DNA from 2 places in the Dietzia sp. ANT_WB102 genome. Region 1 is predicted to be linked to the other one. Evidence: riboswitches for the same ligand, from Rfam matches in the RefSeq annotation. Region 1 holds a riboswitch; the other holds the start of a gene.
The links. A riboswitch is a leader RNA that binds a small molecule or an ion and turns the genes downstream of it on or off. The one in region 1 is predicted to bind cyclic di-AMP.
Positions count from the first base shown of each region.

Region 2: linked by a shared signal. The riboswitch ahead of FQ137_RS13665 (C40 family peptidase) and the one ahead of FQ137_RS11730 (resuscitation-promoting factor Rpf1 domain-containing protein) in region 1 are both predicted to bind cyclic di-AMP.

Region 1 is NZ_VOBA01000002.1:12,051-16,055, forward strand. Features, by position in the region: gene FQ137_RS11720 (helicase-associated domain-containing protein) at 1-1,313, opposite strand, end outside; gene FQ137_RS11725 (hypothetical protein) at 1,416-1,607, shown strand; gene FQ137_RS11730 (resuscitation-promoting factor Rpf1 domain-containing protein) at 1,703-2,326, opposite strand; cyclic di-AMP (ydaO/yuaA leader) riboswitch at 2,338-2,495, opposite strand; gene FQ137_RS11735 (hypothetical protein) at 2,677-2,952, opposite strand; gene FQ137_RS15640 (cold-shock protein) at 3,068-3,469, shown strand; gene FQ137_RS11745 (DUF2771 family protein) at 3,477-3,986, opposite strand; gene FQ137_RS11750 (MFS transporter) at 3,989-4,005, opposite strand, start outside.
Region 2 is NZ_VOBA01000002.1:420,806-424,810, reverse strand. Features, by position in the region: gene FQ137_RS13670 (glycosyltransferase family 4 protein) at 1-392, opposite strand, end outside; gene FQ137_RS13665 (C40 family peptidase) at 922-1,521, opposite strand; cyclic di-AMP (ydaO/yuaA leader) riboswitch at 1,534-1,684, opposite strand; gene FQ137_RS13660 (hypothetical protein) at 1,764-1,982, opposite strand; gene FQ137_RS13655 (DEDD exonuclease domain-containing protein) at 2,136-3,767, shown strand; gene trpD (anthranilate phosphoribosyltransferase) at 3,754-4,005, opposite strand, start outside.

The DNA.
Region 1 (4,005 bases):
GAGCCGGCGCGTGAGAACCACACCGGCGAGGACCAGCGCACCACCTCGGTCAACAGTGCCTCGTCTGGTTCGGCCGCCGGATCGAGTGCTGCCAGCGCGCTCAGGACCCGGCCCCGTTCGGTCGGTCCTGGCGGGCCGACCGGATCGGACAGGGCCGGGAGGGTGCCGCCGCCCTCGAGCTCGGCCCCGACCCGCCACGCCGTGCGGGGCATCGACCACCACGCCAAGACGAGCTCGGCCCAGCGGCGAGCGGGTTCGCGGGCGGACCATACGTCGGCGGCCTCGGTGGGTGCCCACACTGAGTCGTAGGCTACGTCGCCGACATCGGTGTCTCCGACCGCGATGAGGCCGGCGGCCGCGAGGGCCTCGAGAAGCAGGGGCAGTTCGCCGTCGGCGAGGCCGGCCGCGCGGGCCACCCGCCTGAGTTCACGCACCCCGACACCGCCAGCCTTGAGGGTGGCGGCCGGGGTGATCGACAGCGCGGCAAGGACCGAGTCGCAGCGGTGCAACAGCTCAAGGGCCGCCACGCCGCCGGAGGCGTCGATCCGGCCCGCCACGTCCGAGCCGGACCCGGCCCGCGGGGCGGCCCACGCAGGGGCGTGGAGCAGCGATGATCCGTCGCCCCGCACGCCGTGACGGGCCCGGTCCAGTGCGTGGGCGCGAGGGACGACCACCTCGCCGTCGTCCCCACCGGTGAGCTCGGCGAGCCCCGCACCGGCCAGCTCGGTCGCGGCGGCCCGCACCGACTCGGACGCGCCGGCACCGAGTGCACCGACGGGGGTGCGGCCGCGGGCGATCGCCTCCAGCACCCCGACCGCCGGACTGGACAGGCCGCTCCAGGCGGCATCGAGGTCGCTACCGACGGGCTCGCCGGGGTGCGGCGCCACGACCGGGGCGGACCGGACGGCCACCGCGGTGACGGGCACCATCCGGACACGCCCCACACCGCCCCACAGCAGGGCGAGGTCACGAAGGCGGGTGACGGCGCAATGAAAGGCGGGCGCGTCGTCGGTGACTCCCAACCGGCCGGACACCGCGCTCAGCGGTACCGCGCCGGAATCGGCCCCCGCTGCGGCGGCGGTGGCCAGGACTAGGAGCTCCGGCCACGTCAATGTGCCTATCGCGCGGGCGGTCGACGCAGGCAGTCGCAGCCTGGACGCGAGGACGTCGATGGAGGCAGGGGGAGGGGTGGCCACGTCCGGGCGCAACTCGCACACGCGGACGAGCGAGTCATCGGACAACCCGGCCAGCCAGGCGGGGAAGTCCGGTTCATCGCCGTCTGTGCGGCGGGCGGTGGCTCGGGAGGTCGACATGATCCGTCCCAGCCTAGTGACGTCGTGACGTCCATGAGAACCGTCCGGGCCGCTTCCGACCCTCTTGCTGACGGGGCGCGCCGGAAGTGAGACACTGGTTACGTGGATGCCAAGAAGAATCTGACCCATGACAACCCCGGATGGCCGGACCCGTCGTTCGGCGAGCACCCGGTGACCGAACTCGCCGCGCTCGTCGCGGGCGGACTGTCGCCCTTCGGGCAGGAGACCTTCCCACTACCGCAGGAACGGCTGGGTTATCTCCACCCGGAGACAGTGGTCAACCGGACCCGCTGAGCGCGCTCTTCCGCGCGACGAGAAAGGGCCGCCACTCCCCGTAGGAGTGGCGGCCCTTTCTCGTGGTCTGCTCGACCGGACCTTCGGGTGGCGCGTCAGTTGGCCAGGTAGGTGGCGAAGAAGTCGTCCACCAGACCCTTGTTGCTGGCGTACGCGGCGTCCACGGCGTCCCGGTTGGCCTCGTAGCCGTCGGTGATCGGCAGGGCGATGCCGCGGCCCTCGGCGAAGGAGGACAGTGTCGCGACGTGCTCGGCGGCGGTGACCGGTGCCGGGGTGGCCTGCGCGACCTCGGCGTGGGCGCGCGGGGCCGGGTTGGACAGGTCGCGCGGGGTCGGCGCGGAGTTCAGGCCCAGCTTGGCCGAGCAGGCGGGCCAGGCGCCCCAGCCCTGGCCGGCCAGGGTCTTCTCGGCGATCGCAATCTGCTGCTCACGCGAGGCCTTGTCGGCCGTCGGGGCGTACTGGGTGCCGCCGTAGGCGGCCCAGGTGCTCGGCGAGAACTGCAGGCCACCCTGGTAGCCGTTGCCGGTGTTGATGCCCCAGTTGCCGCCTGCCTCACACTGGGCCAGGCGGTCCCAGTCGGAGTCGGGGGCCGCGTTGGCGGCCGGCGCGAGCGCCAGGCCGGCAGCGGAGAAGGCGGTGCCCGCGAGCACGACCTTCACAGCGTTCTTGGGCGCGGAGGAGGGGGTGGCAGCACGGTGGCGTCCGGTGTAAGAGGTCATGTACGCGTCAGTCCTTTTCACTCTGTGCCTACGGGGTGAGCTGTCGGATTCGGACGAGTGCGCCCGGCCGCCGGCGGCGGCTTCACCCCAAGGCGACCATCGGTCGCCGGGCCCGTCGTGGGCCCTGTCGGGTCCCCCGTCCCCGCCCGGGTAATGGTCAAAGTCGCATCGGCCGTTGGGCGGGGTTCGGAAGGGACGTCCGATGCTGACTCGCTGACGAGTCTGTTACGGAACAGTAGCGGTCCGATGCGGGATCGTCACCATTCTGAGATAAATCAGGACGGTGTAGGAGTGGCCTAGCGGTTGTTATCGGCCCGTTACCTGGTGTGTTCGTCGTGGGGTGTGGTTGCTCACACCTTGGGTGGGCGAGAGCCGAGGATGGCGTAGAGCAGTCCCAATAAGAACCCGGCCGGGGTGAACAGCATCGCGCCCAAGTACAGGATCGTGGGGGCATCGCGGTCTAGTGCGAACGGGGTCAAGGCGGCCGCGATCGTGAACACCACCCCGATCGCGAAGATGACGAGCGCCGTCACGAACAGGCCCCTGCGTCGCGGCGCGCTGGGGGCGTGCGTGGAGTCGTCGGGCGTCCAGGGGTCGTCGGCAGCACGTCGATCGTCGGAGGTCACACGGGAAGGCTACCGTTCGCCTCTCGGTGGGCACCAACGCAGACGCGGGTACTCTCGAGGCATCAGTCGAGGTTGTCGGTCGCGTCCGTGCGGCCGGTTCGGAAGGTGGTTCGCGGTGCCCAGCGGCAAGGTCAAGTGGTACGACGCGGAAAAGGGTTTCGGCTTCCTGTCCCAGGAGGGCGGGGAGGACGTGTACGTCCGCGCCGACGCACTCCCTGCGGGTGTGGAGACTCTGCGCCCCCGCCAGCGCGTGGAGTTCGACATGGTCTCGGGGCGTCGCGGCCCGCAGGCACTCCGCGTCGTGGTCCACGATGAGCCGGCGATGGCCGAGGAGCGGACCCCGCGGGGCGCGTCGAGGCGTTCGGCGGACGAGCTGCACGGGATGGTCGAGGACATGATCAAGGTCCTCGAGTCGACCGTCCAGCCCGAGTTGCGGCGCGGTCACCGGCCGGATCACAAGGTCTCAGGGCGGGTGGCGTCGGTTTTGCGGGCGGTCGCCCGTGAACTGGACGCGTGACTCCGGCTCAGTCGTCGTAGGTGAAGCCGACGGACCATTCACCGTTGAGTACCGACTCCGAGCCGTCCCGGGCGTAGACGATTGCCACTGCGCGGATCGCCAGGCCCTCGATGCGGCCCTCTTCCGGAGTGGCCACGGGCACCAGGAGTTGGCCCGGACCGCCCGGTTCGACCGTGTAGGCGCGTGACCCGTCGCTTCGGACCTCGTAGACGTCCATTGTCGATTCGCGCAGTTCACCCGGCAGGCGGACCGTGAGTGTGTGTTCGTCCTGTACCCGGAACGTGCCCACCGGGTTGGTGAAGGTGTTGCCGTCCAGGTCGGTGGCGTTGAACGGCAGCACCGTCACCTGGGTGCGGTCACTGGCGACGGTGACCTCTGGGAGCGCGCCGTATCGGGCTTCCGAGCCCTGCCAGGCCCCGATGATCGCGGCGATCATGATGACCATCCACGCCGCGATCGCCCAGGTGACGGGGCGGACTCGGGAACCGGTCGACTGGGACTCGTTGCTGGAACTCACCCCTACATTCTGCCGAGCG
Region 2 (4,005 bases), 410 kb from region 1:
AGGACCTGGCGGGATCCCGGGAGCATGGACCAGCCGACCTCGTGGCCGTGCGTGCTCGCGACTATGCGGTCCACGGGGCCCTCCCGCAGCACTGGCGCCATGGCTGCGAGGGGGGCGGCGGCCCCGAACCAGATTGTGGTCGCGCCGAAGTCCGAGGCGAGTCTCCTCGCGCGCGCCGCGAGGTCCGGTGTCGGGAGCAATATCTCGGTTGGCACCCTCTCCACCAGGTAAGGCTTGCCGGCGTCGTACTGCGCTGATTCACCACCCCGGAACGTCGAGGCGAGCACTGCGACATCCGTTGGGTCCAGGTAGCTCAGATACGTCTCCAGGTACGACTGGATCCCACCCGGCCGTGGCGGGTAGTCGTTGGTGATCAACAGCGTTTTGGTCATCGACTCCGAGCCTGCCACAGAATCGGATGCGCCCCTGCCCCGCCCGGTGCCACGGAGCCGCCGCGGCCGCCGCTCGTGCGACATGTCTGAGGGGTGACGCGTCCACCGACGCCGCCTGGAGGAATCCAGCGCACCGGTAGTAGCCCCAGACAGTTGGCGGAGAGCGTCGAGCCTGTGAACCAGGTCGCTGGGGCTCGTCGCGAGGACAGCAGCGCGGGTCGCCCCAGATTCCCCGCCCCGGGATCATCGAGGTAGTAGATGCCGTGGTCTGGGCTCCCGGCCACTGCGACGTCGAGGATCAACGAGGTGGCAGCGGCCGCGGCGATCGCAACCGCGCTGGGGTAACGGCGCATCTGGTGTTGTCGAACCCTTGGATTGGGATCGTGGGCCTCACGGGTGTCAACGTCATGTCGACGCCTACCGTGAAATTGGGTAACCGAGTGGGATGTTGCAGACGACGGACCCCGCCGGTGACCGGTTCATCACCGGACGCCGACGGGGTCTGCGAAGCTCTGGGAGTCGGACCGACTCAGTAGTATCGGGTCGCGCCGTAGAACGGCATGGAGTCCAACGGGGCGTAGCTCACCGAGGTGCCCGAGTACGGGGCGTGGACGACCTGGCCGTTGCCAGCGTAGATCCCCACATGGCTGGCGCCGCTGTAGAAGGCGACAATGTCACCGGGCTGCAGGTCGGCCTTGGACACCTGCGTGCCCCCACCGATCTGGGCCTGGCTGGTACGCGGGATGGAGATACCCGCCTCCTTGTAGGCCCACGAGGTCAGACCTGAGCAGTCGAACGAACTCGGGCCGGTTGCGCCCCAGACGTAGGGCGAACCGACGCGGGTGCTGGCTGCGTCAAGGATGCGCTGACCGGTCGAGACGACCGGCGCGGGGGCGGCGAACTCAACGGGGGCCGCCTGGGCGAGACCGGCCGGGAGTTCGATGCCCTCCGGGAGGTCGAAGCTGACCTGGGTCGGCACACCGGGCAGGTGCAATTCGACGGGGACGTCGACGGTGACGGGCGCGGCGGCGGCGGTCCCAGAGCCGGCGACAGCCGCTCCGGCTGCGAGCAGGCCGGCGGCGGCGACACGACGGCCGGTCGAGCTGGTCTTGATGCTGTGGGCTCCCACGAAGACTGTTCCTCTTTCTTCCTGCGACACCGACCGGGTTAGCTGACGGGTTCGGACACGGAAGTCTGTCCTACGCTCTTCGGGCCAGTTGGCCCTCGTGCGATTCACCCCAGTGGATCTTGGTTCCCCGGTGCACCCTTCGGCGCTTAGGCGTGACCCCGGCTCCCCACCGGCGGGCGGGCGATGACTTCCGAGGTCTCGAAAAGGTTACGAAACCGTCTCTTCGAAGTCCAGTTCATCGCTCACGCGGCGGCCTCAACATCCAGAATCTCGATCGCCGAGACCATTCCGAGCCCCCTCAGCACGTCGATAGCGTCACGAACCTCTGGGTCCAGAACGTAGCCACACGACTCCGGCGAAAGCTCGTCCACCTGCACATTTCCGCCATCAAGCACGGACAGGATGCACCCATCACAAACATCGGGCCGAGCCGGGCAACTGCCGCAATCGATCGAGAACATGATCTACCTCACACTTCGTCCTGGGCGTGTTGCCCGTTCGTTACCGAGCCGCTATCCGGTCCGGAGGGGTCGTTGCGCATCGCACCCTAGAAAGGAGGTCCGACAAGCACTGCGAGGACGGACTTGTCGGAGGGCGCCGCTACCGTCGCCGGCATGTCCCGATCCCCCTCCCCCGTGACAACCGGGGTGCAGGTCGCGTTCGACGAGCTCGAACCACTACTCTCCGACGTCACCTTTGTGGTGGTGGATCTGGAGACGACAGGCACAAGGCCCGGTAGCGACGAGATCACCGAGATTGGAGCGGTGCGCGTCCGTGGCGGTGAGGTGCAGGCGGAGTTGTCGACGTTCGTCGCGATCAGCGGAGCTCTTCCCGGCCACATCAGCAGACTGACCGGGATCGCCCCCGGGGACCTGGTTGGCGCACCGGCTCTCGGGGAGGTCATGTCGACTTTCCTCGAGTTCTCGCGCGGCGCCGTCGTGGTGGCACACAACGCGCGGTTCGACCTGGGGTTCCTGCGGGCCGCCGCCGCAACCACAGGGCACCCGTGGCCTGATCCGCCTTCTCTCTGCACACTGTCTCTCGCCAGGCGGGTCTTGCACCGCGGGGAGACTCGGGGGCATCGACTCGGAGTACTCGCCGCCCACTTGGGGGCCACCGTCGAACCCAACCACCGAGCCCTGCAGGATGCGCGCGCCACGGTAGATGTCCTGCACGCACTGATCTCGCGTGTGGGTGACTGCGGTGTCTCGACGCTCTCGGAACTGCGCGCATACGACGGTCGCCTGGCCCCCGAAGTGAGAAGGCGCGCAACCATGACCGAGTCGCTCACCGGCGGGCCGGGCGTCTACGTGTTCCGTGACGAGTCCGGCGGAGCACTGTACGTCGGGTCGTCCGGCGCCGTCCGTAGACGGGCACGCTCCTATTTCTCCGGCGGGGACACGCGCGGACGGATGCGCACCATGGTCGGACTGGCGTCCTCCGTCGACTCGGTGGCCTGTGCCCACCTCCTCGAGGCGTGGACCGTCGAGGAACAGCTCATCGACTCACTGCAGCCGCCGTACAACACGCGCTCGCGCAGCCCTCGGCGCGGCTGGTGGCTCACGCCGCCCACCGGTCGGGCCACCCGACCACGGGTCATCAGGACCCCGGACGACCCGTCAGCCATCGGGCCGTTCCGGCGGGCCGAGGACGCGCGGGTCGCCTGGGAGGATCTCCTCGGTGAGCTCGGTACCGACCCGGGAGCCGATTGCTGGGCGGCATTGGCGGACGGGCGGGACTCCGGCCCGCTCCGTGACCTAGTCGACCGGGTCGCGGCTTTGGCGGCCGAGGGCGCGTTCGAGCGGGCTGCACGGCTCCGGGATCGCACCGCTGCGCTCGTGCGTGTGCTCGCCCGGCGGCAGGAGCTCGCCGCCACGGCTGCGCTTCCCGAGGTCGTGCTCGTGCAACCGGCACCACGCCGCACCTGGGCGGTGGCAGTGGTACGACACGGTCGTCTCGCCGGCTCGGGGGTCGTCCCACCCGGTGCTGCACCCATGCCCGTCATCGACGGACTCCGAGCGGCCGCGACCACCGTGACTGCAGGACCCGGGCCCTTCGCCGGAGCCACCGCCGCCCAAATCCGGAACGTCCACCGATGGATCGATTCGACGCCGACCCGCATCGTCTCAGTCGAGGGGTGCTGGTCGCTCCCCCTGGATGGTGCGCACACACTCGCCGGCTGGGCGGAGCAGGCCGAGAAAGCCGCCGCCGAACATCGCGGACCCGCCGCGTTCAGCTCACGCTGAACGCGGCCCATTTCTCGAGCAGCCGCGCAGCTTCGCCGTCGTCAATCACCGCTGCGGCCCGGTCCACCCCCGCGCGCATGGCGGCGACCAGATCGGCACCACGCTCGAGGCCGTCGAAGGCCACCAGCGCGGCCGCAGAGTTCAGTAACACCGCGTCGCGGACGGGGCCCGGCGCGCCCGCGAGGAGATCGCGCGCGACCCCGGCGTTGTGGACACCGTCCCCGCCGCGCAGTTCCTC